One region of the Polycladomyces subterraneus genome, then DNA from elsewhere that is predicted to be linked to it. Evidence: riboswitches for the same ligand, from Rfam matches in the RefSeq annotation. Region 1 holds a riboswitch; each other region holds the start of a gene.

The links. A riboswitch is a leader RNA that binds a small molecule or an ion and turns the genes downstream of it on or off. The one in region 1 is predicted to bind S-adenosylmethionine.
Region 2: linked by a shared signal. The riboswitch ahead of NWF35_RS07500 (nitrite/sulfite reductase) and the one ahead of metX (homoserine O-acetyltransferase MetX) in region 1 are both predicted to bind S-adenosylmethionine.
Region 3: linked by a shared signal. The riboswitch ahead of NWF35_RS12820 (homocysteine synthase) and the one ahead of metX (homoserine O-acetyltransferase MetX) in region 1 are both predicted to bind S-adenosylmethionine.
Region 4: linked by a shared signal. The riboswitch ahead of NWF35_RS07445 (homoserine dehydrogenase) and the one ahead of metX (homoserine O-acetyltransferase MetX) in region 1 are both predicted to bind S-adenosylmethionine.

What each region holds. Positions count from the first base shown of each region.
Region 1 is NZ_JANRHH010000012.1:18,595-26,141, forward strand. Features, by position in the region: gene NWF35_RS01615 (peptide ABC transporter substrate-binding protein) at 1-1,584, shown strand, start outside; gene NWF35_RS01620 (ABC transporter permease) at 1,672-2,604, shown strand; gene NWF35_RS01625 (ABC transporter permease) at 2,606-3,523, shown strand; gene NWF35_RS01630 (ABC transporter ATP-binding protein) at 3,536-4,552, shown strand; SAM riboswitch class I at 4,614-4,753, shown strand; gene metX (homoserine O-acetyltransferase MetX) at 4,769-5,932, shown strand; gene NWF35_RS01640 (succinate dehydrogenase cytochrome b558 subunit) at 6,144-6,794, shown strand; gene sdhA (succinate dehydrogenase flavoprotein subunit) at 6,811-7,547, shown strand, end outside.
Region 2 is NZ_JANRHH010000031.1:91,627-99,173, forward strand. Features, by position in the region: gene NWF35_RS07475 (carboxypeptidase M32) at 1-1,134, opposite strand, end outside; gene NWF35_RS07480 (amidohydrolase) at 1,339-2,952, shown strand; gene NWF35_RS07485 (cell wall hydrolase) at 3,221-3,640, shown strand; gene NWF35_RS07490 (spore coat protein GerQ) at 3,657-3,980, shown strand; gene NWF35_RS07495 (YtoQ family protein) at 4,074-4,514, opposite strand; SAM riboswitch class I at 4,790-4,908, shown strand; gene NWF35_RS07500 (nitrite/sulfite reductase) at 4,988-6,616, shown strand; gene NWF35_RS07505 (DUF3906 family protein) at 6,613-6,891, shown strand; gene NWF35_RS07510 (phosphoadenylyl-sulfate reductase) at 6,938-7,547, shown strand, end outside.
Region 3 is NZ_JANRHH010000047.1:10,329-17,875, forward strand. Features, by position in the region: gene NWF35_RS12810 (helix-hairpin-helix domain-containing protein) at 1-517, shown strand, start outside; gene NWF35_RS12815 (ornithine--oxo-acid transaminase) at 578-1,771, opposite strand; SAM riboswitch class I at 1,986-2,103, shown strand; gene NWF35_RS12820 (homocysteine synthase) at 2,290-3,591, shown strand; gene NWF35_RS12825 (aminotransferase class I/II-fold pyridoxal phosphate-dependent enzyme) at 3,889-5,085, shown strand; gene NWF35_RS12830 (trans-sulfuration enzyme family protein) at 5,051-6,214, shown strand; gene dcd (dCTP deaminase) at 6,505-7,062, shown strand; gene NWF35_RS12840 (class I SAM-dependent methyltransferase) at 7,350-7,505, shown strand.
Region 4 is NZ_JANRHH010000031.1:79,634-87,180, forward strand. Features, by position in the region: gene NWF35_RS07425 (FMN-dependent NADH-azoreductase) at 1-383, shown strand, start outside; gene NWF35_RS07430 (alpha/beta-type small acid-soluble spore protein) at 525-812, shown strand; gene NWF35_RS07435 (MGDG synthase family glycosyltransferase) at 1,099-2,220, shown strand; gene NWF35_RS07440 (fumarylacetoacetate hydrolase family protein) at 2,417-3,307, shown strand; SAM riboswitch class I at 3,467-3,596, shown strand; gene NWF35_RS07445 (homoserine dehydrogenase) at 3,674-4,987, shown strand; gene rlmD (23S rRNA (uracil(1939)-C(5))-methyltransferase RlmD) at 5,339-6,727, shown strand; gene NWF35_RS07455 (DNA-binding protein) at 6,881-7,547, opposite strand, start outside.

The DNA.
Region 1 (7,547 bases):
GTACTCAGCATGGTGTTGCTGGCTGCTTGCGGTAAGGATAGCAGCAACGCCATGGCTGAAAAACAGGTACTTAACGTCGGTTATATTACAAGCGAACCACCAGCACTGGACCCGTTGAAGGGAACCGATGAAATTTCCGATTTGGTTATGCGGCATGTTTTGGAAGGGTTGGTCCGTCTGGATGAAAACGGAAATCCCATTCCCGGTATTGCCACCAAATGGGACGTCATGGACGGTGGGAAAAAAATCATTTTCCACCTGCGTGACGCCAAATGGTCCAACGGTGATCCGGTCACCGCACAGGACTTCGAATATGCGTGGAAGCGGATGCTAGACCCGAAAAACGCGGCGGAGTACGCTTATCAGTTGTTTTATCTGAAAAACGGCGAGGCGTACAACTCGGGCAAAGCCAAAGCGGAAGACGTGGGAGTCAAGGCGTTGGATGACAAAACGTTGGAGGTTACCCTCGAATCTCCAACTCCGTATTTTATCCCGCTTACGGCCTTTCATGCGCTATTCCCGGTTGATAAGAAAGTGGCCGAAAAAAACCCGAACTGGGGAACCGATGCCAAAACCTATGTCGGCAATGATCCTTTCCTGCTCAAAACGTGGGTGCATGACAAGAAAATCGAGTTGGTCAAAAACCCGAATTATTGGGATGCAAAGAATGTCAAGCTGACGCAGATCAACTTCCCGTTCATCGGTGAGGAGCAAACCGAGTACCAAATGTATGTATCCGGCTCGCTGGACATGAGCCGAAATGTTCCTCCTGACTTGGCGGTAGGGTTAATCAAAGAGAAAAAAGCCAAGATCATACATCAACCAGCATTGTATTACTATATCTTCAACACCAAGAAAAAACCGTTTGACAACGTAAAAATCCGCAAGGCCTTTTCCTTGGCCATCGACCGGGAAGCGATCGTGAAGGACGTCCTGGGTCAGGGACAAACGCCGGCCACCGGCTGGGTGCCGTGGGGAATTCGAGATTTCAACCAGAATAAAGAGTGGGTACAAACGCATGCCCCGTACATCCAACCCAAGGCCAATCCGGCAGAGGCCAAAAAGCTGCTGCAGGAAGGTATGAAGGAAGAAGGCATTACGCAATTGCCTGATATCACCATCTCGTACAACACCAACGAGGGGCACAAGAAAATCGCCGAAGCCATCCAGCAGATGTGGAAGCAAAATCTAGGCGTCAACGTCAAACTGGCCAACACGGAGTGGAAGGTGTTCCTCGATAACCTGACCCAAGGCAACTTCCAGGTCGCCCGCTACGGTTGGGTTCCCGATTATATGGACCCGATGACGTTTATGGACATGTGGGTGACCGGCGGGGGTAACAACAACGCCAAATACAGCAATCCGCAATATGATGCGTTGATCAAGCAGGCCAAAGCGACCGGGGATCAAAAGGTGCGGATGGAAGCAATGCACAAAGCGGAAGACATTCTCGCCCGGGATATGCCGGTTGCGCCGATCTACAACTACACCCAAGTTTATCTGTTGAAGGATTATGTCAAAGGGGTCGAAATCGAGCCTGACGGTTCGTTCACCTTCACTCACGCTTATCTGACGGAAAAATAAAGAAGGGGACCACAGTCCGGAGGGTCACCTGCAATGGGTGGCCTTCCTCTTGTCTTATTTATTTTGGACGGCAGAGGTGGTGGATGCATGCTTCGCTATCTGGGACAACGATTGGTGATGATGTTGGTTTCCCTGTGGTTGATCGCCACACTTACGTTCATGATGATGCTGGCGGTGCCGGGCGATCCGTTCACCGGTGAGAAAAAATTGCCGCCGGAAACTCTGAAAAACCTTAAAGCGGCGTATCATTTGGACAAGTCTTACCCGGAGCAGTATCTCTACTATATGAAAAATCTGGTGATGTTGGATCTCGGTCCATCGATCAAATACACCACCCGCACGGTCAACCAGATTATCAGCGAAGGATTTCCCGCATCCGCCCAGTTGGGGGTGCAAGCGATCATCCTGTCGCTGATTCTCGGTTTGTTGTTGGGTGCGATCGCTGCGCTCCGGCAAAACCGTATCCCGGATTATACGGCTACCTTGATCGCCGTATTGGGCGTATCGGTTCCCAGCTTCGTCCTGGCGCCGATTCTGCAAAAATATCTGGGGCTGGAGTGGGAACTGCTCCCGATCGCGACTTGGGATGGGTTTGAATACAGCATCATGCCGACGATCGCGTTGGCCGTACTGCCGTTGGCGATGGTGACGCGGCTGATGCGTTCCAGCATGCTGGAAGTGCTGAGTCAGGATTACATCCGAACCGCTCGTTCCAAGGGATTGTCACCGAGCCGCGTCATCGTTCGCCATACCTTGCGCAATGCGATCCTGCCGGTGGTGACCATCATGGGGCCGCTGACCGCAGGCATTTTGACCGGAAGTTTCGTCATAGAGAAGATCTTTTCGATCCCCGGCATTGGGAAATATTTCGTCGATAGCGTGACCAACCGCGATTACCCGGTGATCATGGGGATCACGATCTTCTATTCCGCTATCCTCATCTTGATGAACTTTCTCGTGGATTTGATTTATGGTTGGGTTGATCCACGGATCAAAGTCGGACACAAGGAGGCGAGCTGAGATGGCGATTCCGGCACAACGTTTTGAACGGGTACCCAAACGGTCACTGGAGGCGGAAAGGATCAAACGGCCCAGCGTCAACTATACCCAAGACGTCTGGCGACGGCTGAAACAAAACAAACTGGCGATGGCCGGACTGGTGACGATCATTCTGCTTGCGGTCATGTCGATCATTGGTCCGCATTTATCTTCCTATTCGTACTATGAGCAGGATTTGAACGGAAAAAATATGGAGCCTTCAAGCGAGCACTGGTTTGGCACCGACGATCTGGGCAGGGATGTCTTTGTCCGCACTTGGTACGGTGGACGCATTTCACTGGAGATCGGACTGGCCGCCGCCCTGATCGATTTGTGCATCGGCGTGTTGTACGGCGGCATTGCCGGTTATCGCGGTGGCAAGGTGGACGAAGTGATGATGCGGATCGTGGACATTTTGTGGGGGTTGCCGTATCTGCTCACCGTCGTGTTGCTTCTGGTTGTGCTGGAGCCGGGTTTGGGCACGATCATCATCGCGTTGACCGCCACAGGGTGGCTCAATATGGCACGGCTGGTACGGGGACAGGTACTGCAGTTGAAACAACAGGAGTTCGTGCTGGCCGCACGCACCCTGGGAGCCGATACCAAGCGCCTCCTGTTCAAACATTTGATTCCCAACGCCATGGGTCCCATCATTGTCATGCTGACGTTTACGGTGCCCAATGCCATTTTCGCCGAAGCGTTCCTCAGCTTTCTGGGATTGGGCGTGCAGGCACCGCAAGCCAGTTGGGGAACGATGATCAACGACTCGTTGGTCGTGATCTTTTCGGAAGATTGGTGGCGGCTGTTTTTCCCCGCCTTTTTCCTCAGCTTGACGATGCTGGCCTTCAACGTGTTCGGTGACGGTCTACGTGACGCACTTGATCCCAAGATGCGGAAATGAGGTGGTTTCAACGTGGCATTGTTGGAGATTCGCGATTTGCACGTGTCGTTTCACACCTATGCAGGAGAAGTTCAAGCGGTCCGCGGTGTCAATCTGACGTTGGAAAAGGGAGAAGCATTGGCCATTGTTGGGGAATCCGGCAGCGGCAAAAGTGTGACGGCCCAGGCGATCATGCGGTTGATCCCGTCGCCGCCCGGCAAAATCAAGCGCGGTGAAATCCTTTTCGACGGGAACGATCTGTTAAAATTGACGGAAAAAGAAATGTTCCGGGTGCGCGGTTCGGAGATCGGGATGATCTTTCAGGACCCGATGACGTCGCTCAACCCGACGATGACGGTGGGCAAGCAGATCATGGAAGGGCTAATTTGGCACCAGCGCATTTCCCCATCCGAAGCGCGCCAACGCGCGGTGGAAATGTTGCGTTTGGTGGGCATTCCCAGCCCTGAAACACGGATCAACAATTATCCGCACGAATTCAGCGGCGGGATGCGGCAACGGGCCATGATCGCCATCGCGTTGGCCTGCAACCCGAAGATTTTGATCGCGGATGAGCCGACAACTGCTTTGGACGTGACCATTCAGGCACAGATCATCGAACTGCTGAAGGAACTGCAAAAGAAAACGGACACCGCTGTTATCTTGATCACCCACGATTTGGGTGTGGTGGCGGAAATGGCGCAACGTGTGGCGGTGATGTACGGGGGTAAGGTGGTGGAGACGGGAACGGTGGAAGAGATCTTCTACCGGCCGCGTCATCCGTACACCTGGGGGCTGTTGGCTTCCATGCCTCGGCTCGATTTGGACCGGAAGCAGGAGTTGAAACCGATCCCCGGGTCCCCGCCGGATCTGTTGGACCCGCCCAAGGGTTGCCCGTTTGCCGATCGTTGTCCGTACACGATGCATATATGCAACGACGAGATGCCCGAAGTTAGTGAGGTATCCCAAACGCATCGCGTCAGCTGCTGGCTGGAACACCCGGAAGCGCCGTCCGTCACGAACGAACCGATCGTGCGCATATCGTCCAAGTAAACATTGACAGAAATTTCGATCCATCGTATCATAACTTCAAATACGAATATCAGGAAACACCTTCTTATCCAGAGTGGCGGAGGGACTGGCCCGATGAAGCCCGGCAACCACCCCGTTTACCCGTGTGTATTGAAAGCACACATTAATCGGCGGGGAATGGTGCCAATTCCTGCAGAACCGACAGGTTCTGAGAGATGAGAAGGGGGACGGACTGCAATGGGATTGGAGCAGACGACACCCTCTTCTGATCGAAGAGGGTGTTTCCTTTTGAAAAAGGAGAGAAAACGCGTGGTAGCCAGCGTCGATACGGTGACAAAGAAAACGGTGGCCGTGGGGCCGGTAGCGTTGGAATGCGGGGAAACACTGCAGGATGTGCACATCGCGGTGGAGACAGTGGGGAGACTGTCGGCGGACCGGGACAACGTCGTTTTAGTTTGTCACGCGTTGACAGGAGATGCGCATGCCGTCGGGGATGAACGGGAACCGGGCTGGTGGGACGGATTGATCGGGCCTGGTCGTTATATTGACACCAACCGGTATTTTGTCGTCACCACCAATGTACTCGGTGGTTGTAATGGCAGTACGGGTCCGTCATCCATCAATCCGGCCACGGGGCGGCCCTATGGTTCGGCTTTTCCCCCGGTCACCATTCGGGATATGGTCCATGTGCAATATCGTACGCTTCAGGAATTGGGCATCGATCGGGTTCATACCATCGTCGGCGGTTCCATGGGGGGAATGCAGGTACTGGAATGGGGCATCTTATACCCTGAAGCGGTGGCGAATCTGATCCCCATCGCCACCACAACCGCGTTGTCCCCCATGGCCATCGCCTACAACGACATCGGACGCCAAGCCATCATGTCCGATCCGGACTGGCAGGGAGGCGATTACTACCCGGGGCCGGGGCCGAAAAAAGGGCTGGCTATCGCCCGGATGGTCGGAATGGTCACCTATCGGACGGACGCATTGTTCCATCAGCGGTTCCAACGCCGTTTGCAGACCGAGGTACCGGAATGGTCCCGGGACGCAACATTTCAAGTGGAAAGCTATCTGCGCTATCAGGGAGAAAAGCTGGTTAACCGGTTTGATGCCAACAGCTATTTATGTCTGCTCAAAGCGATGGACACGCATGATGTGGGCAGGGGACGCGGCGGAATGGCGTCCGCGCTGTCAAAGATCCGCTCTCGCGTGCTGATCATCGGCATTGAGGAGGATCGGTTGTTTCAAATTGAGGAGCAACGGACACTGTTTCGGGAATTACGGGCGCTAGGAAAAGATACGCAACTGTGGGAAATTCAATCCCCGTACGGCCATGATGCGTTTTTGATCGAATATGAAAAGATGGGACCGGCAATCCGGCAGTTTTTGGAGGGGTAGCGATCCGGAAGACGCTGCCCCCTTTCCTTGACGCTGTCGAACAATTGGGAGTACAATAAGGTTGTTCACAAAGTTGAAACCCCTTTCTATCTACTGGACCGCTTGAATCAAGGTACGCAGCATTTGTCGAAACCTTTGGGAAGCGGGTTGACATCACGGTTTGATCGCGCGATCAAAATCCAACTTACAAGGGGTTATTGGAGGGCGCAAGATGAGCAATCACAGCAGTTTCTTCAACCGTCGGCTGCACTCGTTACTGGGTGTCATTCCGGTGGGCTTTTTTTTGGTCGAGCACTTGTTGACGAACTATTTTGCGACCAGAGGCCCCGCTGTTTTCCAAGAAAAAGTGGAGTGGATCTGGAATCTGCCGTTCCTGCTCGCCCTGGAAACGGTGTTTATCTACCTGCCGCTCTTGTATCATGCGCTGTACGGCCTGCACATCGCGTTCCAGGCGAAAAACAACGTGGTGAATCACGGCACGTTCCGCAACTACATGTTCATGTTGCAACGGGTTACCGGTGTCATCACGCTCATTTTCGTGGGATGGCATGTATGGGAATCGCGGATTCAGGTGGCTCTGCACCACTGGACACCGCATGAGTTGACAGTAATGATGCACCAGATCCTCAGCAACAACGTCAATTTTGGATTGTACCTGATTGGGGTTGTCGCTGCTGTCTTCCACTTCAGCAACGGGATTTGGTCGTTTTTGGTCAGCTGGGGCATTACAGTCGGGCCGCGTGCACAGTATGTATCCACTTGGGTATGTGCGGTCATTTTCCTGGTTGTGTCGTACATCGGCATCAGTGCCCTGTTCGCATTCCACAATCCGGAGTTTTTGAACCAGTTGGCGCAGCGTTAAAAGGGGGCATTGTTCAATGAACGAGAAAATCATTATTGTGGGTGGCGGCTTGGCTGGTCTGATGGCTGCCATCAAGACGGCGGAAGCGGGGGCCAATGTCGAGTTGTTCTCGCTCGTACCGGTGAAACGTTCCCACTCGGTATGTGCGCAGGGCGGCATCAACGGTGCGGTCAACACCAAAGGGGAAGGTGACTCGCCGTGGGAACACTTTGACGACACGATCTACGGCGGGGACTTTTTGGCCAACCAACCCCCGGTTAAAGCGATGTGTGAAGCGGCGCCGGGCATCATTTACCTGATGGACCGGATGGGAGTACCGTTCAACCGGACGCCGGAGGGATTGATCGACTTCCGCCGTTTCGGGGGAACCAAACACCACCGTACCGCTTACGCCGGGGCGACTACGGGGCAGCAATTGCTCTATGCGTTGGACGAGCAAGTTCGTCGCTGGGAAGTGGCCGGCCGGGTCACCAAGTACGAGCACTGGGAATTCCTGAAGGTGATCTTGGACGATGAAGGTCGTTGCCGCGGGATCGTGGCGCAAAACTTGCGCAGTCACGAGATCAAGGCCTTCCTGGCTGACGCTGTGATCCTGGCGACGGGCGGCTTGGGCATGATCTTCGGCAAATCGACCAACTCGATGATCAACACCGGTTCGGCGGCAAGCGCGGTGTATCAGCAAGGCGCCTATTACGCCAACGGGGAGTTCATCCAAGTACACCCGACCGCCATCCCAGGCGATGACAAATTGCG
Region 2 (7,547 bases), on a different contig from region 1:
ATCCCGGACCGCTAACCTACCGTCCAGCATGGCCAGCTCCAGATCGAATCGCAGAATCACATGCAGGTTATAGGTGACCTCGTCGGCATCTGTCCGGATCAGTGAACGTTCCACTTTGTTGATGGCGCGATAGAATGTCTCTTCGTCCACGTTACCCAGCTGGGAAGGGAACACCTTCTGCAGACGCGGATAAAAATGACGCCAGAAGGGGCGACTGCGCCCGACGATGTTTTCCCACAGGCGGGACTGGCTTTCGTGAACGCCGGAGGAGGTTCCGTTGGCCAACGGCGTTCCTTCGTATTTTTCCGAGATGCCCAATTCATACATCGCATGTCCGGCCTCGTGAATCGTGCTAAACAGGGCTTCGGTCAGGTCGTTTTCTTTGACGCGCGTGGTGATTCGCACGTCCCCCAATGAAAATTTGGTCATGAATGGATGGGGCGATTTGTCTTGGCGACCCCGGCGGAAATCAAAACCCAGCTGACGAATCACGAGTTCGCCAAACGCCAGTTGGTCCCGCTCCGGAAAGTGCTGTCGGACGCAGGCGTCGTCGACGGGCTCTTGCTCCGTGATCGCCTGTACGAGCGGGACGAGCCGTTTGCGGAGTTCCCCAAACAACGCTTGTAGCTTCTTTGCCGTCATCCTTTCGTCGACATAATCGATCAGCGGGTCGGCGATGTGCTCGTAACCGGGGAAAAAGCTGGCCAGTTCCCGGCTGTACTCCAGCGTTTGTTCCAAATACGGGCGGACAAGGGAAAAGTCGTCAGCTGCTTTGGCCTTCACCCACACATTGTACGTGGTGGCCGTGTGGTTGGAGAATTTGGCGATGAAAGAAGCGGGGACATTGACGGCCCGTTCATATTCTTTGCGAGCGACACGGATCAGAGCAGCGTCGTCGGAATCGGGAGGCAAGCTTTGTTCATACGATTTCAAATCATCTAACAACTGACCCAAACGGTCGTCGGTCAATTTTTCATGCGCCAATTGGTGCAATGTGGCGATCTGCCGTCCCCGCGCTTCGGCTCCACCTTCGGGCATGTAGGTCGATTGATCCCAAGACAGCAGGGCGGCCGCTGCATGCAGATCGTTGATTTCCGTCAACCGCTTTTTCAGTTCATATAGACGTTCGTCCATTTTGTCTCTCCTTTTCTTTCTCATGTCATGCAATTAAACCAAAATGTTACAATGATACGGGAAATCACAACCGATTATGTACGGGAAGCGATGAACTAAGACAGGAAACATTCCTGAATATACCCGCTACTCCTCATTTTAACATGATATTGACAAGGAGCATATATCCGATTGGACTCATCATGGTGCAAGGGAGAGGGCGAAGTGGAAAAAACACTGTTCTTACATGGTCGTGTGATCACCATGGATGCGAGACGGGAATCGGCGGAAGCTGTCTACGTGGAGAATGGACGTATCGTGGATGTGGGTACCAGTCAGGATTTCCTGTTGCATTGGGGAAGAGCAGATGTGCGTCGCGTCGATTGGCAGGGTGCGACGGTCTATCCCGGTTGGGTGGACAGCCATGTGCATCTGGCGGCGTACGGGATGCTGCGCCATCGGTTGGATCTGAACGGAACGAAGAGCAAAGGGGAGATGCTTTGTCTGTTGCGTGAAATCGCCGCGCGCACGCCCGAGGGGGAGTGGATCGTCGGGGTCAATTGGGATGAGAACCAATGGGCGGAAAGGGAAGTCCCGCACCGGGAGGAGCTGGACGCTGTTTCCTTACGTCATCCCGTTTTTTTGACCCGCATCTGTCACCATGCGCATGTGGCCAACACGGTCGCATTCCGGGTCGCAGGCGTGGGGTTGGAACCGGATGATCCCGAGGAAGGCAAGTACGGCCGGGATCCGGATGGCAAGATAAACGGAATGATCTACGAAAACGCATCACGCCCGTTCTTCGCGGCCATACCCGAACCGACGGCCGAACAAAAGCGCTCCTATATCCGTGAGGCGGTGAAAGAGGCGCTGGCCCTCGGGTTGACTGCGGCCCATACGGAAGATTTGCGTGTGATGGGCAGTGTGCGTGAACTGTTGCGGGAATATCGCGGTCTGGTTGAAGCAGGGGTGTGGTTCCGCACGCATCATTTGCTTTATCATCCTCATTTGGATGAAGCGGTGGAACTGGGACTTCAAGCAGGGACGGGGGATGAATGGACTGATGTGGGCGCGGTTAAGATCTTTGCAGATGGTGCGATCGGGGCACGAACCGCCTGGTTGTCGGAGCCTTATGCGGATGCGCCGGAGACTGCAGGCGAACCGGTTCACTCGGATGACGAATTGGCAGGATGGGTGAGCAGGGCACGCGAAGCCGGCTTTCCTGTCGCCATCCATGCGATCGGAGACCGGGCCGCCGAACAAGTGATCAACACTTGGGAGCGTCATCCCTCGCCAAAGGAAACGCGATATCGGGACCGGTTGATCCATGTCCAGGTGCTTCGTCCTGATTTGTTGGCACGGATGAGTGAATTATCATTCGTCGCGGACATCCAACCGCGGTTTGTGGCCAGCGATTTTCCCTGGGTGCAGGACCGTCTGGGAACGGAACGTCTCCCGTATGCTTATGCGTGGAAATCATTGCTCGACGCGGGTGTTGTGTGCGCCGGTGGGAGCGATGCACCGATCGAACCCTTGAATCCGTTACTGGGAATCCATGCCGCAGTCACCCGTCGGCATCCGGAGGAGTTTCCCCACCCGGGATATGGTCCCGAACAAAGACTCACCGTCAAGGAAGCATTGCGTTTGTGGACGGCAGGAAGCGCTTATGCCGAAGGAAAGGAAATGGAACGGGGTTCGATCACACCGGGGAAGTGGGCTGACTTCACTGTGTTGGACCGTACACTTTCGGATACGGAACCGGACGAAATCCTGCAGGCGCGGGTGATTATGACTGTGGTAAACGGAAAGGTGGCATACCAGGGGAATAAGGATGTATGACGGCGAAGCGTGAGACTGCTGAAAAAAAGTGGCCTACCATCGTGATGTTGGGTGAGCTATTTTCCCTCTCACTCCTCTTTCGGCAAGCTCAAAGGTGGCTCGTGGGTAAACGGTCACCCTTTGTTGGAGGAGCTCCGTATTTCCCGTTGAGCGACTCAAGCCGTCGCTACGGAGCGGAGACGGGAAATCGGAACACGCAGACTTTGTCAACAACTTGAATCGTTCTTTTCACCTTCGCTTTCACATAGAATAACCGCGAGGTGATTGCATGCCGGTTCGAGCCAATAGTGAAGAAGTGAAATTGTTGGCGCGTCTGATGCGGGCGGAGGCGGAAGGGGACGGCAAGATGGCCATGATGTTGGTCGGCAATGTCGGCGTCAACCGGGTAATTGGCGATTGTCTGGATTTTGAGGGTCTCCGGTCGATCAAGGCGATGGTGTTCCAATCGCCCGGAGGCTTTGAAGCCGTGCAGCGGCCGTACTTTTATCAAGCGGCCAGAGATCGAGACATTCGTCTGGCCCGCAGGGTTATCCGGGGCGAGCGATACGATCCGGCTTCCTATGCGCTGTGGTTTTTCAAACCGGTCGGTCCATGTCCCCCGCAATGGTTCAACCAGACCCATAGCGGTCGGTACAAAAGCCATTGCTTTTACATCCCCCAACCCGCGTCGTGTCCGGATGTATACTGAGGAAGGAGGAAAAGCGGTGTATTGGCCTTATTACAATCCATACGGAAACGGTTCCCTGTCGGTTCAAGGATGGGATGACGCATCGGTATCACAGCAAAGACAACGTGTGTATTCGGAAGACCTGCTCAGCCGAAACATCGGGAAAACGGTGACGGTATATCTAACTTTTGAAAACAATACCCAATGGAATGCGAAGCAATTCACTGGCACTCTGCGTGGCGTCGGCCGGGATTTTATCGTGGTCCGCGACAGGCAAACCGGTAAGGATCACATGTTTCTCAACATCAATATCGATTATGTGGTGTTTGACGATCGGCCCGCCACTTTGGCCGGTGAATAGGCAAAAAAAGGCGGCCCGATCAGGTGGGCCGACTTTGATGATGCGGAGTCCGTTTTCCGGTACTGCCAGGGGAAACGGATTTTTTTTTGCAGTTCACTCTAAAACGTAAGCCAGTGCGTCCAGTGCTTGGTCCACCGTTTCCACGGTCACTTGCGCCCGTTGGGACAGTTCTTTCAACGGATGATGCAAGCTTTCGGGGCGAACCAAAATGAGCGGTTTTCCCATCTGGATGGCCATGGCAGCGTCCATCGCTGTGTTCCATTGCCGGTATTTCTCACCAAACAGCGCGATGACCACATCCGCTTTTTGCATCCAGATCCGCGTCCGCAGGTTGTTCAGTTCGGATGCGGCATGATCCCGATACACTGCGTTGGGCTGTTTCCCTTTGATGAGTTCGCCGATCGCGTCCGAGCGGTCGTGATCTTCCTGCGGCCCTTTAAAGATAATCGGCAAGCCGCGCTCTTCCGCTTTTTTTCGCAGTTGTTCGCGCCAGTCGTCATGAATTTGTCCCGCCAGATAGACCAAGAGTTCCAATTTTCATCTCCTCCTTTTGAGGTCGTGTCTTGATCCATATCGTGTGTACTGCCTTGACGTCATTGTAGTAGATCCTCTCCTATTGTATCAAAAAGCGATAAAATGCAGTGCCCACCTTCCGTACGCTCGGAGTTTTCTCACAGGTAGTCTGTTTGCCACTAAAAAAATATTTTTGAAAACGGGTTGACAATAACGGCGAATCGGAGTATCATGACAACAAATCGCCTTAGTTTACTAATCTGAGTGGTTAACTCGGTTTTAATAATATTCCTGCTTACCCATCCAGAGAGGTGGAGGGACTCGGCCCTATGAAGCCTCGGCAACCAGTTTCGACCCTCATGGGCGGAACCCGGTGCCAATTCCGGAGAGAACCGCGCGTTCTCGAAGATGGGGAGAAAAAGGCGTTATCGAGACAAACCGCCCCTTTTCTCCCGCCGGGAAAAGGGGTTTTTTACATCAAAGGGGGAGCGATCATGGCGCGACAGCAACAGTGGAAATGGGCGAAAGATGTTGACCGTCTGAACGAAGTGGAGAAGTTGAAATTGGAGAAAGACGGTCTGGATGTTATTCCCGATATCGAGAAATACGCCCAAACCGGGTTTGAGTCGATCCCGGAGGAGGAATTCGCCCGTTTCAAATGGGCGGGATTGTACTTGCAACGGCCCAAATCTGACGGTTATTTCATGATGCGGGTGCGGATTCCGACGGGGATATTGAATTCCCGGCAGGTGCGTGTGTTGGCCGAAGTGGCTCGCGATTACGGCCGGGGTCTCATCGACGTGACCACACGGCAGGCGGTGCAGTATCACTGGCTTCGAATCGAGAATATCCCGGACATTTTCCGGCGGTTGAAGGAAGTGGGTTTGTACTCGTACGAGGCATGCGGCGACTGTCCGCGCAATATTGTCGGCAATCCGTTGGCAGGAATCGATCCGTATGAGTTGATCGATACGCGTCCGATCGTAGCCGAACTGGAAAAGACGTTCTTGCTGAACAAAGAATTTTCCAATTTGCCCCGTAAATACAAAATCTCTGTCTCCGCCAACATTCACAATGCGGGGCACGCACAAATCAACGATGTCGCCTTTACTCCCGCGATCAAGGAGATTGACGGAGAAAGGGTAGTCGGATTCCACGTGTGGGTGGGCGGCGGATTGTCCAACCGACCGCATCTGGCTCAGCAGTTGGATATCTTTGTTCGCCCGGAACAGGTGGTGGATGTGGCAGTCGGTATCACCAAAGTGTTCCGGGATTACGGTTATCGTGAAAAGCGGCACCGTGCTCGTCTGAAATTCTTGGTCGCCGATTGGGGACCGGAGAAGTTTTTGGAGGTATTGACTGAACTGATCGGTCCCTATCCGTCGCGCGGGGAAGATCAGCTGAAGGAGTGGAACGGTGGGTACTTCACGGGTGTACATCCGCAAAAACAAGAAGGGCTGTGCTACGTGGGGCTCAATATTCCTGTTGGCCGGACGTCCGCGGAAGAGTTTTTCCAACTGGCCGATCTTGCCGATCAATACGGCTCTGGCTCCGTGCGCACGGTGAACACCCAAAACGTCATCATTCCCGACGTACCGCGGGAGCGGGTGGACGATCTGTTGAAAGAACCATTGTTGGAACGGCTGACACCCTACCCGAAAACATTTGTAGGACATGCCATTTCCTGCACCGGTAAAGAATTCTGCAACTTGGCGCTGACCGAAACCAAACAGTTGATGTACCGGACCGTGCAATATCTGGACTCCCGTATCGACCTGGATGTGCCGATCCGTTTGCATGTGAATGGTTGCCCCAATTCCTGCGGACAGCAACAAATTGCCGACATCGGGCTGTTGGGCGGCAAATTGAAAACGCCAGCAGGTATGGTAGAGGCATACACCGTGTCGGTTGGCGGACATCTGAACGGGAAAGGCCGCTTCAACACCCAGCTCAAGGGTCGGGTGGAAGCAAATGATGTTCCGCGCGTGTTGGAATCGTTGGTACTGTTTTACAAAAATGAACGGCAACCCGGTGAATCGTTTGCCGATTTTGTGGATCGCGTAGGGGTGGCCGCCTTCCAGGAGCGACTGGACGAAGCGCTGGCGAAGGCGGGAACGAAATGAGTGTGCGTAAGACAAAGCAGCGGAATGACAGTTTGGATCCCTCCCTGTTTCTATACCGGTTGTCGGTTGTGACGGAAGATGGGGAAACTCATACGATCGTCGTGTTGGCAGAAGACGACGAAACGGCCTTTAGTGCTGCCGAAAAGGAATGGGAACGGAATTTTCTCGTTCCGCCAAAAGTTGCGGAATGGGCGTTGGAGGAAAAGCGCCGGGTAAAATCGGGAAGCGGCTATGTGGTCAGCGGAATTGAACCGGAAAATTCGTCTGATGTGTGACCAATTGCGCCCCGATTGAATATGCATTGTGCAGGAGGGAACATCAATGGGCAATCAAACAGTACAGACGGAAGAAAAAGTGTGGTCACCGGAAGCGTGCAAAGCGGCGGCGGAGGAATTACGGAATTCTCATCCTTCAGACATTCTGGCATGGGCCGTTCAGCAGTTCGGCCCGTCGGATTTGACGTTGGCGTGCAGCTTCGGTTATGAAGACGTGGCGCTCGTGGACATGTTGGTCAAAGTAAACCCCGATGTGGATATTTTCTACTTGGACACCAGTCTCTTGTTCCGGGAAACTTACGAAACCCGGGATCGTCTGGCGGAGAAGTATCAAAAGGATTTCATCCGTGTTGCCACAGATCTAACGCTGGAACAACAGGCGCGGGAATGGGGGGATCAGTTGTGGGCACGCGATCCCAACCAGTGTTGTTACCTTCGGAAAGTGGCACCGCTTGAAAAGCAGTTGAACTCCTACCGTGCGTGGATTACCGGTATCCGACGGGAGCAGTCACCCACCCGTGCCAATGCCGAAGTGGTGGAATGGGACGCCAAGTTCCAATTGGTCAAGATTAATCCGTTGGTATTTTGGTCTTCCGAGCAAGTGTGGTCATACATCAAAGAAAACGAGGTGCCATACAATCCGCTTCATGATCGCC
Region 3 (7,547 bases), on a different contig from region 1:
TGCCTATAAACCGGCCCTACCGGCAACACCGTCTGCCGGGAATAGGGAAAAAGCCACTGAGGTTGTCGTTGACGTCAAGGGGGCGGTCAACCGCCCGGGTGTTTACAAGTTATCCAGCAGTTCGCGTGTGCAGGACGCGATGCTACATGCAGGCGGTGCGGCACCGTCAGCGGATGTGAATCGGGTTAACCTGGCTCAGCCGTTGGCTGACGGGATGGTGGTCTATATCCCGCGAAAAGGGGAACAGGGACCTCCTCCCGTGGCCGGTGCAACCGGGTCGGTCCCAGATGGCGGGACGCAGTCAGGCACCACGGCTAACGGTGGCAAAATTTCGCTCAACTCTGCCACAGCGGAACAGCTCGATCAGCTGGATGGAATTGGCCCGTCCAAAGCGGCGGCTATCATACGTTATCGTGAGGAGCATGGTCCTTTTCGCTCGGTGGACGAGCTGGCTAACGTTCCGGGGATCGGGGAGAAAACACTGAAAAAGTTTCGCGATCGGTTGACTGTGCCGTGATTTGAGCCATCATTTTAACTTAAACCCCCTCGTAGTCCGAGGGGGTTCTTATTTCATATATCAAACAGACATCACTTTCCGGATCTTGGCCAGTGCCCAATCCAGCTCCTCTTGGGTAATCGTGAGCGGCGGAGCGAAACGGATGGTGTTTTCGTGCGTCTCTTTGCACAACAACCCTTCTTCAGCCAGACGCTCGCAGTGCGGACGGGCCGGTTCAAACAATTCCATCCCGATGAAGAGGCCTTTGCCGCGGATTTCCTTGATGATCGGATTATGGATTTTTTTCAGCTCGGCCATGAAATATTCGCCCAATTCACGCGAGCGCTGAGGCAAGTTTTCTTCCACCAGCACATCCAGTGCAGCCACGGAGACAGCGCAGGCCAACGGGTTGCCGCCGAAGGTGGAACCGTGGGAGCCCGGTTCAAATACTCCCATCACTTCCTTATCACCGGCTACGGCGGAGATCGGCATCACGCCGCCGCCCAACGCTTTCCCCATCACATACAGATCCGGCCGAACATCTTCCCAGTCGCAGGCGAACAGTTGGCCGGTTCGCCCGAAGCCGGTTTGGATCTCGTCGGCGATGAACAGGACGTTGTGCTCTTTACATACTTGGTAAGCTTCACGCAAATATCCTTCCGGCGGCACGATAACGCCCGCTTCTCCTTGGATCGGCTCTACCAGGAAGGCGGCGGTGTTGGGCGTGATGGCTGCTTTCAGCGCTTCAACATCACCGTACGGAATGATTTTGAAGCCAGGGGTCAACGGGCCGAATCCGCGTTTGTACTCGTCGCTGGACGAGAGAGAGACCGCGGTGATGGTCCGTCCGTGGAAGTTGTTTTCACAGACGATGATTTCCGCTTGGTTTTCCGGCACTTTCTTCACGTCATAGGCCCAGCGCCGGGCTGCTTTGAGGGCGGTTTCCACCGCTTCGGCACCGGTATTCATCGGCAGGATCATCTCTTTGCCTGTCAATTGAGCCACTTTTTCGTAAAAAAGTCCCAGCTGATCATTGTGGAAAGCACGAGATGTCAAGGTAACTTTATCCGCTTGTTCTTTCAGCGCCGCGATCAGACGGGGATGGCGGTGTCCGTGATTCAATGCCGAATAGGCGCTCAGCATGTCCATGTACTTGTTGCCGTCGGCATCCTCCACCCAAACACCTTCCGCCTTGGAAATCACGATCGGCAGGGGATGGTAGTTCCTCGCGCCGTATTTTTCCGTCAATTCGATCAATGATTGGTTCCGTGACATGATGGCCTCCTTGATGATGCATCAATTTGATGTATGGACGCATATTCACACGTCCTGAGCCGAAAATGAGCAATCTATCACCATTGTAGATGGAATTTGGAATGGAATCAATGGCCGAACATTTCTTCAAAAAGCGGTTGACGGCAGCATGAGAGACCGGTATAATGAAAAACAAGTTTTCTGATTGTCGACACAATTGAATCGGATTTGGAATCTCTTATCGAGAGTGGTGGAGGGACTGGCCCGATGAAACCCGGCAACCCCGGTCTGTACGAACCGGAAGGTGCCAATTCCTGCGGAAACCGACGCCAACGGTTTCCGAGAGATAAGAGAGGAGAGCTGGCGTAACCAGAGCCTCTTCTCTTATCGGAGAAGAGGCTTTTTTATTCCACTGTTGTAGGCTGGTGTCACAAACGGGAAGGCGGCTTTAATGGGCGAGCGCCCTTGAGCGTGTGGTTGCAAGAGTGAGAGGGATCTAAATTCCTAATCATTCAATCTCTTCCGAAAGGATGATGGTGATGAGCGAATCGCAACAATACGGTCTGGAAACGTTGGCGGTCCACGGTGGCCAAGAGCCGGACCCGGTGACCAATGCCCGAGCGGTACCGATTTACCAGACCACTTCCTATGTATTCAACGATACGGAACATGCGGCTAATTTGTTTGCGTTGAAAGAATTCGGTAATATCTACACCCGCATCATGAACCCGACACAAGATGTGTTTGAAAAGCGGGTGGCTGCGCTGGAAGGGGGCGTCGGTGCGCTGGCGACGAGTTCTGGTCAGGCGGCAATCACCTACTCCATCCTAAACATCGCCAAAGCCGGGGACGAAATCGTCTCATCCAGCAGTTTGTATGGCGGCACATACAACCTGTTTCAACACACCTTGCCCAAGCTGGGGATCACCGTGCGGTTCGTCGATCCTTCTGATCCGGAAAATTTCAAAAAGGCGATCAATGAAAAGACACGGGCCGTCTTTGCGGAAATCATCGGCAATCCCAAAATGGATGTGCTGGATGTGGAAGCCGTGGCCAAAGTGGCCCATGATGCCGGTTTGCCGCTGATTGTGGACAACACGTTTGCCACGCCGTACTTGTGCCGGCCGATCGAGTTCGGGGCAGATATCGTGGTGCACTCAGCCACCAAATTCATTGGAGGACACGGCACCAGCATTGGTGGGGTGATTGTGGATTCGGGCAAATTCGATTGGACCAACGGCAAGTTCCCGGAATTGACCGAACCGGACCCGAGTTATCACGGGGTTTCCTACACCGAAGCGGTCGGGCCGCTGGCCTACATCATCAAGGCTCGGGTTCAACTGTTGCGGGACACCGGCGCTGCCATCTCTCCGTTCAATGCGTTTTTGTTCTTGCAGGGGTTGGAAACGTTGCATCTGCGAATGGAACGGCACAGCGAAAACGCGCTTCGGGTCGCCCGGTTCCTCCAGGAACACGAACTGGTGGAATGGGTAAGCCATCCGGGATTGGAAGGCCATCCGTCGTACGAAAAAGCGAAAAAATACCTGCCCAAAGGGCAAGGTGCCATTTTCACGTTCGGTATCAAGGGCGGTTTGGAAGCAGGCAAAAAACTCATCGAAAACTTGCGCCTCTTTTCTCACCTGGCCAACGTGGGTGACGCCAAATCCCTCGTGATCCATCCGGCCAGCACCACGCACCAGCAATTGACGGAGGAAGAACAGTTGGCCGCAGGTGTAACACCGGAACTGGTCCGCTTGTCCGTAGGGATTGAGTCGGTGGACGACTTGATCGCAGATCTGGATCAGGCATTGAAGAAAAGTCAACAAGTCATCACGGCCTGATACATCGGGACCATTCGAAACAAATGGTGATGAAGGCTGAAAGCCTGTCTCACAAGTAAATCCCGTCATGGATCGATCCTGGGGAAGGGTTGGCCTGACAATCGAGAGCTGGCTCATACGATGTTGTCGCTGGGATACAGAGAGACGGGACGGTGATTCGGGCGAAGCTCTGATGATGGGATGAAACAGGGGACGTGTTTTCCGGCCGGGACTATCGAGGAAAGCACGTCTCCATCTGTGTAAACGAAATGACCAAAAAAGACTTTCCGTACGGTTTTTGGAATAGGGGGCAATGGCATGCGGATTGAGACACAACTGGCCCAATTGGGTTCCAACAAAGAGACCAAAACCGGGGCGATCAGTTATCCGGTGTATTATTCGACAACCTATCGGCATGCGGGATTGGGAGAAAGCACGGGATACGATTACACTCGGACCGCCAACCCGACAAGGGCGGTGTTGGAAGAAGCGATCGCCCGACTGGAGGGTGGAACAGCTGGATTCGCCTGCAGCTCGGGGATGGCCGCCGTACAAACGGTCATGGGACTATTCGCACGAGGGGATCACTTGATTGTTTCGCTCGATTTGTATGGGGGGACGTACCGGCTGTTTGAATCGTTAATGACACGGTATGGTCTTTCTTTCAGTTATGTCGATTTCCGCCGTCTGGACGAAGTGAAAGCAGCCATCCGTCCGGAAACGCGCGCCTTTTTCGTTGAGACACCCACCAATCCCCTGTTGCAGGTAACCGATTTACATGCTGTCTGTGAAATCGCGCGATGTCATGGGTTGATTACGATTGTCGACAACACGTTTATGACGCCGTATTTTCAGCGTCCGATCGAGTGCGGGGCGGATATCGTCATTCACAGCGCAACCAAATATTTAGGCGGACACAATGATGTATTGGCTGGCCTGATTGTGACCAAGGGTGAAGATTTAAGTGAACAGATGGCGGGGCTGCACAACGCGATCGGCGCCGTGCTGGGACCGCAGGATTCATGGTTGTTGCTTCGCGGGATGAAGACGTTGGCACTCAGAATGGAGAAGCATCAGGAAAACGCTTATCAACTGGCCCATTTCCTACGTCAGCACCCACTGGTGGATGAAGTGTTCTATCCCGCATTGCAGTCGGAGACGTGGGAAATACAGACCAAACAAGCTGACGGGGGCGGCGGCATGCTGTCATTCCGTGTGAAATCACCCGCATTGGTGGGACCATTGCTCTCTTCATTGCGATTGATCGCGTTTGCGGAGAGTTTGGGGGGAGTGGAAACGCTTATCACGTATCCGCACACGCAAACACATGCTGACATCCCGGAAGAAACGCGGCGCAAAGTCGGGGTGTGCGATCGTCTGCTTCGGTTGTCGGTTGGGATCGAGAATGTGGATGATTTGATCGCTGATCTGGCACAGGCGCTGGATCAGGCGGAACGGGTATGGAAGGAGGAAAAACGGGATGAAGTTCGCGACCCGATTGCTCCACAACGGTAACGAAATTTGCCCCCGGACGGGGGCGGCCAGTATACCCATGTATCTCGCATCCACCTATCACCAGTATGATTTGGATCAACCGGGACAGTACGATTACGCGCGGTCGGGCAATCCGACGCGGGAAGCATTGGAACGGACCATCGCCGAGCTGGAGGGAGGATCCCACGGATTCGCGTTTTCGTCGGGGATGGCGGCTGTCTCCACCGTATTGCTGCTGTTTTCCAATGGGGATCATCTTGTGGCTTCTCAGGACTTGTACGGTGGCACTTATCGGGTAATGGCCGAAGTGATGCCCAGGTTGGGCATTACGGTTGACTTTGTCGACACGACCGATCTGAACCGGGTGGAGGCGGCGATTCGTCCCAACACCAAGGGGATTTACATCGAAACGCCTTCCAACCCCCTCCTGAAGGTGACGGATCTTGCCGGTACGGCAGAAATTGCCCGTCGACACGGTGCCATGCTGATTGTGGATAACACGTTTTTAAGCCCGGTCTATCAGAATCCATTGTTGTTGGGAGCAGACATCGTCATTCACAGTGCGACCAAATTCATTGGTGGACACAGTGACGTCGTGGCCGGTTTGGTGGCCGTGAAAGACCCGGACTTGGCGGAACGAATCGGTTTCCTGCAAAACGCGATCGGTGCGGTATTGGGTGTGCAGGATGCCTGGTTGGTCCTCAGGGGGATCAAAACGCTCAAAACCCGGATGGACGCTGCCACCCGTTCCGCGGAAACGATTGCTCAGGCGTTGGCGAATCACCCTGAAGTACATCGGGTGTATTACACAGGACTTCCCTCACACCCTGGCCATCGTTTGCAATGTCAACAATCCAGCGGACATGGTGCGGTCCTGTCGTTCGACGTCGGATCCGGTGAACGGGCGCGGGAAGTGCTGAGTCGCGTACGTCTGCCCATTGTGGCGGTCAGCCTGGGTGCGGTGGAAAGCATCCTCTCCTATCCGGCCAAGATGTCCCATGCTGCCATGCCCCAACATGTACGGGAGCAACATGGGATCACCGACGGATTGCTCCGGCTGTCCGTTGGATTGGAGGATGTGGAAGACCTGTTGAACGATTTGGATCAGGCATTGTCGATCCGATCGGTTTCGGTCGCTTCCAGCCGGTGATGAACCAGTTGAGGATCCATACCGTTGTGAAAAGCGAAAATACGGTAGCCATTCATACCGGTCAAGGATCACTTGACCGGCTTTTTCATTGGTTTGAGGAGGATGCCCCCAGACTTTCCTTTTTTCTGTATCAATATATGGTAGAATAGAGACATCCTGATATAATGGCTTTTGTTTTTCCGCAGTTTTCCTGCCCTGGTCTCTTTGCAATCGTTTTTGTCTGTCGTATCATATCGGTTGGAATGTACGTCGGGAATCTTTGAAATGGAAGAAAAGGAGTCGTACGGGAAATGACGATCAAATCGGACAAGTGGATTCGGAAAATGGCTTTGGAGCACGGCATGATCGAGCCGTTCATCGACCGGAATGTCGGGAAAGGGGAAGCTGTCAGTTTCGGTCTGAGCAGTTACGGCTATGATCTGCGTGTGGCAGATGAATTCAAGATATTCCATAATGCGCTGAACTCCATCATCGATCCGAAACAAATCGATTCCAACTCTTTCATCGACTTTAAGGGAGATGTTTGCATCATCCCGCCCAATTCGTTTGCATTGGCTCGGTCGGTAGAGTATTTTCGCATCCCGGAAAACGTCTTGGCGGTGTGTGTGGGCAAATCCACGTACGCTCGGTGCGGCATCATCACCAATGTGACACCGTTCGAGCCGGGATGGGAAGGACATGTTACTCTGGAAATTTCCAATACGACGCCGCTTCCCGCCAAAATCTACGCAAATGAGGGACTCTGCCAAGTACTGTTTTTCGAAAGCGATGAGGCGTGCGAGGTATCGTACCGGGCCAAACAGGGAAAATACCAACATCAACGGGGAATCACCTTGCCCAAGGTTTGATGGGGTCAATCAACACTCCTTTCATAAGAAAGGAGTGTTTCTATTTGGAAGGAATGACGTTCGCTGGCGGGGAATAAAAGTGGCAGCGATCACACATCAACAAGGGGATCAATCATGAACCGTGCTGATTTGATCAAAAAGTTCGACAAACAGGCACGTTGGTATGAAAAGAGGCGGATCCAACAGGCACAAAAAGAGTGGAGGCAAAAACTCCTTTATTCTGCACGAGGAAATTGCTGGAAGTGGCGGTGGGAGCCGGAGCCAATTTTTCTTTTTATCCACCCGGTGTGAGAATCACCGCGGTCGACTTCAGTCCAGAAATGCTGAAAAGGGCTCGGAAAGCTGCGGATGAATATGGGATTGAGGTGGCGTTTATCCAGTCCGACGTCGAAACGCTCACTTTCCGCCCGATTCCTTTGATACTGTGGTGTCCACCGTTATGATGATCCCGTCGGGGTGCTCAATCGATTCAGTCGGTGGTGCAG
Region 4 (7,547 bases), on a different contig from region 1:
AGATCGTCGATCAATTTGCAGCAGCGGACAAATACATCATCGTCACCCCGATGTGGAACTTCAGTATTCCTCCGCGGATGAAGGCGTATATTGACTCCATCTGTATCGCGGGCAAAACGTTCAAATACACCGAAAACGGTGCAGTCGGTCTGCTGAAAGGGAAAAAAGCTGTCCACATCCAAGCGCGTGGCGGCATCTACTCCGAAGGCCCGACCAAGGACTTTGAGTTCGGCGACCGTTATATCCGTGCCGTGTTGTCATTCCTGGGTGTGGAATCCGTGGAATCTGTCATTGCCGAAGGTATGGCGCAATTCCCGGACAAAGCCGAAGAAATCAAGCAAAAAGCCATCCAACAAGCACGCGATTTGGCCAAATGCATCTAAGTACAATGGAACAGAAAAAATGCCCAATCCCCCTCTCAACCCTCATCATGGACGACCGCCCAAATGGGCGGTTTTTTCCTTTTATTGTCCACCACATCATTTGTTTCTCTTGATGGGAAACTATTCGCAGGGGGTGGAAACATGGCTCGAAAACGGCGCAGGCGATTGTTGGTGCCCGAGTCGCGGCCGGCCCTGGCGCGCTTGAAAGCCCAAGTGATGAGCAAAGAATTGGGTGTAGGACCGCTGTCGCCCGACCAGGTCAAAATGGAAGTGGCCAAGCAAGTCGGCGTACCCCTTAAACCCGGTGACAACGGAGATTTGAAAACGTCCGATGCCGGAAAAATCGGCGGCACCATCGGTGGCCACATGGTACGGGAAATGGTCAAACTGGCGCAGGAGCAGCTGGCGCGTCAACGATCCCAGCCCTAGACCACGGTTCATTTGGGTCGTCAGGTTGTCGACAATGTCCGAGGGATCCGATTTCTCACGCGTGACCTTTGAGCGCAGTGATTCAGGAGCGAGAGGGAAATCGGCACACCCGGAATCGCAGGTGGCCAAAACATGTTGTCAGCAGTCTCACGGCCCATTTGGACCACCAACCTGTTTCATCATTGTAAAAGATTGATCAATTTTTCGCGAGATATTGATAAGAAAGGAGACGGATTGGGTCGTTTTTGTCATAATGATAGAGGAGTGGGATTGAGGAGGGCGCCAAATGGAACGTGTATTGCTACTGTCGATGGGATTTGGTGCCGGGCACAACTCGGCGGCACAAGCATTGTTACATGTGATGGAACAGCGAAACGCACGAGTGATGTACGTTGATTTGTTGGACTGGATACCGACGAAGGCACATCCTCTCCTCCAAACCGGGTATCACCGTATGTTGAACCGGTTTCCGTCAGTGTATCACTATCTGTATGATTGGACACATCAGTCCCGTTGGTTTCGTTATGTTTCCGGGGAAGCGATCAAGCGGGCGGGGTGGATGATCCGGCGCCAATTAGTACGGCGACTATCTCAATTCCGTCCAACAAAGGTGGTAGCGACTCATCCGTTCGCATTGATGTGGTTGTCTTCCCACTGGCGTCGCATCCCTTCATTCTGCGTGGTAACCGATTATGAAATTCATCCCATTTGGCTGTCGGGCGCACCTGATGTGTTGTGCACGGCCAGCGGAATTTCTGTTCCTCCACAGGCGCAACGCCGTTTGTGGCAATCTGCCACCAGGATTGTCGAGACAGGTATTCCCGTGAAAAGGGAATTTCTCCAAAACGTGTCGAAGCAGGAAGCGCGACGTTTGTTGGGATTGAGTCCGGAACGTCCGGTAGTATTGGTGATGGGCGGCGGGGAAGGGATGGGGCCCGTCCGCGAAACCGTACGGGAATTGGAGAAAGCAGGCCCCATTTGTCAAGTCGTGGTGCTGACAGGGAAAAATGAAGCCCTGATGTATGAGCTGACCCGTCATTCTCTGCCACCCCACATTCGCGTAGAGGGATTCCAACCCGATGTCCCCTTGTTCATGGATGCTGCAGACCTGTTGATCACCAAGCCGGGTGGACTCACCATAACGGAAGCGATGGTCAAACGTTTACCCCTGTTACTGTTGAACGCATTGCCGGGGCAGGAAGAGGCGAACCGGAGATACCTATTGCGCCATCGAGTGGCGGAAACGGTTCAGTTCGGTCGATTGACACAACAGATGAAGCGTTGGTTGGAGTCACCGGCCCGTCGGGAACACATTGCCCGAGTCATGTCGAATCTGGCATCCGGAAATGCGGCTGATCGAATCGCTGATGAAGTTTTGCAACCGGCACGTCACCGGGTGTTGCGATGATCTTCCCGCAAAAAGGCTTGCAAGCACCTGCTTTTGATGCATATGCTGGGAGGAGAGGAGTGGTTGGATGCGTTTGGTAACCTATGTGATCAAAGAAGACGTGTTGAACATCCGGGCGGAAGAGCATGGCGATGCCCGGATCGGTTGGGTGCAGGATGGGTATGTTTGGGATATCGGTTTTGCACAGGAATGGGCCATGTTGGAAAAGGGAATGCCGTTTCCCCGTGCGATCCCGACAGATATGGTTGCGTTCCTGGAAACAGGGGCGGATGGCCTTTCATTGTTGCGTCAGGTGATCGATGCTTGCCGGGGTACACATCCTGATCAAGTGAAAGTGGAGGGTGAACCGGTGGCATTGTCGCTTGCGGAAGTCCGTTTGCTTCCGCCGGTGCCCAGACCGCCCAGCTTTCGTGATTTCTACGCGTTTGAACAGCATGTCAAAACGGCGCGGGCACGACGCGGCCTCGATATGATTTCTGAATGGTATTATTTTCCTGTTTTTTATTTTTCCAATCATCAGACTATAGTGGGACATGAGCAACCAGTATACCGCCCGAAAAACACCCAATGTTTGGATTATGAGTTGGAAGTGGCATGTATCATCGGGAAAAAGGGACGCAATATCCCCCGAGACTCAGCAAGGGAATATATCGCGGGATTGTGCATTCTCAACGATTGGAGCGCACGGGATGTTCAGCTTGAGGAAATGAAAGTGGGTTTGGGACCGGCCAAAGGGAAAGATTTTGCCACTTCGTTGGGACCGTGGTTGGTCACCTTGGATGAGCTGGAAGACCGAAGAACCGGTGATCATTGGGATTTGGCGATGACTGCCCGGGTCAACGGGGTTGAATTGTCCCGCGGCAATCTCCGGGATTTGCACTTTTCCTTTGCGGAAATGATCGAGCGAGCTTCTCAGGATGTTTTTTTGTATCCTGGAGACGTAATCGGGTCCGGCACAGTCGGAACCGGGTGTATTTTGGAGCTGGGTACAGAGGTGCATCGTTGGTTGGAACCGGATGATGTGATAGAGCTGGAAGTGGAGCGCTTGGGCGTTCTTCGCAACCGCATCGTGGCGCGGCATGATTGATGTCCGGTTTCCCGTGGAACCGGACATTTTTCTACTGGGAACGGACAAATTTCGCCGTAATGACGATGTCTGTTCGATATTGTTCAAAAAAAAGGGTTTGACAAACGTATTTTTTTTGTTGGATAATAGTGACTAATTAAATAGGGATCAACCACTGACTCGTTATCGAGAGAGGCGGAGGGACTGGCCCGATGAAGCCCGGCAACCATGTTCGGCCCCTGCGTTGTAGGCAGGGTACGGGCATAAGGTGCCAATTCCTGCAGTACCTTCGGGTGCTGAGAGATAAGGAGCAGGGTGGCGTGGATACATGTCCCCTCTTCTTATCTTTGGAAGAGGGTTTTGAATTTTTAAAGGGGGGAGCAGGCGATGAAGCGTGTCGATGTTGCGTTGTTGGGACTGGGAACGGTGGGAACGGGAACATACAAAATGCTCCAGTCCAATCAGGACGTGATTGCACGCAAAACGGGCACGCTGTTTGAAGTCCGCCGCATTCTGGTGCGGGATTTAACCAAGAAACGAAAGGTGGAAGGCGTGAAACATCTCCTGACCACCCGCTTTGAGGATGTATTGGAAGCGGGGGTGCAGGTGGTGATTGAAGCGATGGGCGGAATTGAACCCACGCTCACCTATGTGGTGAAAGCGATCGAAGCGGGATGTCACGTTGTGACCGCCAATAAGGAGCTAATCGCCAAACACGGGGTGGAGCTGGAGCAGCTGGCGCGTGAAAAGGGCGTTCAATTGTTGTATGAAGCCAGTGTGGGCGGCGGCATCCCCGTTTTGGGTACCTTGCAGCATTTGTTGAAAGCGAACCGCATTCATAAGGTTTCCGGGATTGTCAACGGTACCTGTAATTATATTTTGACGCAAATGACTGAACATGGACGTTCGTTTGACTCTGTTCTTGCGGAGGCGCAGGAAAAAGGATACGCTGAAGCCGATCCGACTGCAGACGTCGAAGGCTTCGATTCGGCTCACAAACTGGCGATTCTCTGCCGGTTGGCTTTCGGGGTGGATGTGGCGGTGGATGACATCCCGCGGAAAGGGATCACGGACATCACGGTCGCCGAATTGGAGATTGCCCGTCGACTGGGATATTCGATCAAATTGCTCGCCCAAGCTGAACAATACGGTGAAGAAGGACCGGTAGCATTGCAAGTAGCGCCCACCCTGGTGCCGCTTTCCCATCCGCTTTCCGGGGTTCGCGGCGTTTACAACGCCATCCATGTGGAAGGCGATGTTGTGCAAGATGTGACACTGGTGGGTCAAGGTGCGGGTGAACAACCCACCGGCAGTGCGGTGGTGGAAGATTTGTGTAATGTGTACCGACTGCCTGCTTTGCGCGCTGCCTCCCTTCGTCGACCGATGATTTTGCCGGCGGGTGAAGAAAGCGGTGTCCAGTTCCTCCTGATCGAGACGGAGGAAGTATTGGCTGCCGACACGGCGGACAAGTGGAAATCGGAGCTCGTCGATACAGGCATCCAAGTGCTGGATGCAGTCATTTATCCGGATCATGGACGGAGCCATGCCGCTTTCCTCGTTCGCAACTGGGAGCCGCGGCTGGCTTCAGTTCTACCGGCGGAATGGGAAGTGTCCGTCAAACGGATCATTACCCGCCCGGTGTTGGCGGCCTCTGTGGCGCAAGAAGAAAAAGAAGTGGTGAGTGCGGGTTCCGTCAACTGATGTGGAGTGAAGACGCTTTTGGGAGCGGGTCCGATGTTTTAGTCTATAACGTGTCTTGTCATTCCGTAAGGAAGCAATGTTTTTCCAGGCGAGCGAAGACCTAAGCCCTGACTGAGCGAAGACTCGGGAAGCGCAAGATTGAAATTGCGGGCAATTTCCTCAAAGCAAAGCGTACTTTGCCCACGTCCTGCGCTGACCTGGGCGGAGCGGAGATGGGGGATCGGAGCTCGTGAAATTTGACATCAACCTGACCGCCTTCCTGCGTTTTGCGGGAAGGCGGTTTTTGGTGTCCGGGAAATTCGGGTACAATGAGGGGGATATCGTCCGATCTCGGGTAGGAAGGTATGAATGATGAAAAAGAACGAAACGATGATTCGCCTGAAAAAGGGGGAAACCATCCAGCTCCCGATCCGTCGTTTGGGCATCAACGGGGAGGGAGTCGGATTTTATCAAAAACAAGTGGTGTTCGTCGACGGGGCCATTCCGGGTGAGGTAGTGGTGGCCCGTGTGGAAAGCGTGGAACGACGGTTTGCCAAAGCCCGTCTGCTTCGGATTCTGAAGCGATCTCCTCACCGGATTCAACCGCCGTGTCCGGTTTATGCCGATTGCGGGGGGTGCCAACTACAGCATATCGATTATCCGATGCAGTTGAAGCTGAAAAAGGAATTGGTGGAAGAAGCGTTTGCCCGTTACACTTCCTTGCGGAAATTGCCGATCGAAGAGATGGTGGGGATGGACGAACCGTGGCGATACCGCAACAAGGCCCAACTGCCTGTGCAATTACGGGGGCAAAAGGTGTTGATGGGCATGTATTCGGCCCGTTCCCATCGGTTGGTCGACATGAGGGAGTGCGGGGTACAGCATCCCGAGACCAACCGCATTCTGGAAACAGCGCGCAAAACGGTGGAGGAGCTTGGCATTCCCATCTACGATGAAAAGAAACATACGGGTGTGTTGCGCCATTTGGTGGTCCGCTTTGGGTTTCAGACGGAAGAAGCCCAATTGGTGCTGGTGTGCCGTACCGACGAATTGCCGCGAGAACGAGAGCTGGTGATGCGTCTGGTTCGTCGCTTGCCGCAGGTGAAAAGCATCGTGCTCAACGTCAACCCGAAACGCACCTCTCTTGTCTTTGGTGAGAAAACGCGCATTTTGTGGGGCAAGGAAACAGTGGATGAGCGACTGAATGAAAAAGTGTACGCGTTATCGGCTACGGCGTTTTTCCAGCTCAACCCGATCCAGACCGTGAAATTGTACGACTTGGTGAAGGAAGCCGCCGCGCTGACGGGGAAAGAAACCGTCATCGACGCCTATTGCGGGGTAGGGACCATCGGTTTGTGGTTGGCGGATCGTGCCGCCCGCATCATCGGGATGGACACAATCCCTTCAGCGGTTGAGGATGCCCGACGTAACGCGAAACGGAACGGGATCGGCCACGCCGAGTATCATGTCGGTCGAGCGGAAGATTTGTTGCCCCGGTGGGTCAAAGCGGGGTTACGGCCCGATGTGGTTGTGGTCGACCCACCGCGGACTGGTCTAGGTCAGCCGTTGATCGATATGCTAAGGGAAGTGCACGTGCCGCGGCTGGTGTACGTGTCCTGTAATCCGTCCACTCTGGCCAAAGATTGTGAGCAATTGCTGCAAGGGGGGTACGAGCTGAAACGGTTGGTTCCGGTTGATATGTTCCCCCAAACCGCCCATGTGGAAACGGTGTGTACCCTGTCTGGCTCCAAAAAAAAGTGATCCGTAGTAAAACATTCAAATTTGGAAATGGTGAAAAGTGATCGCTGTCGCCCGTCCAAGCGACTCCGGAACGTATTTGCGAGGGTAGGCAAGCGGCCCGCATTTGGATGTGACTTTCCAATACGGGTCGCTTGTCCACTTTTTATCGTTTTCTTACCGAATCTCCAGCTTCTCCGTCAATCGGGTGTCTTTATCCTGTTTCAACCGGATATATGCGGTGCCTTTCGCCCCCGGGTCGATTTGTGCGGTCAAGGCCATTTCGGCATGTCCTTTGCTGTCCGACTTCAGTTGGAACGGGGCGCTGTAACCGTAAGTACTCGGCCAGGAACCGTCTGCGTTGCGGAACTTGGCCACTTGTTTCCCGCCTTCCAAATAGAGGCCGAGTCGGTATCCGTCGAGTGTTGTGCCCGGCTGCATCCCGTCAGCCATCACACGGATCGTCACCGTTTTTCCGGCGGGAATCGGGTTGGGATGTTCTGATATGTACCGGATATCCCCGGAGGGCGGAGCGGGTTTACTCGAACCTGCGCCGTAGGAGCCCGGTTTGAAGGTGGAGGGATCCCACCATTTGTATCCGTTGTCGGGAGGCGCCCATGGCTCCTTCTCCGGTTCGGTACTCTTGGCCGGTTGTTCCCATTCATACAAACGGGTTGGTTGATCCAATTTCAATCCCGGTACTTCCGAAAGACGGGTATAGGATTCCTTTTTGGCCAACCAATTCACCAGATTGACCAACAAGACGGCATCGTCCTGTTCGTGGAAACCATCATGCGTTTTTTTGGGTGCACCCGTCTCTTCATTCCGATATTTGGGCGTATCG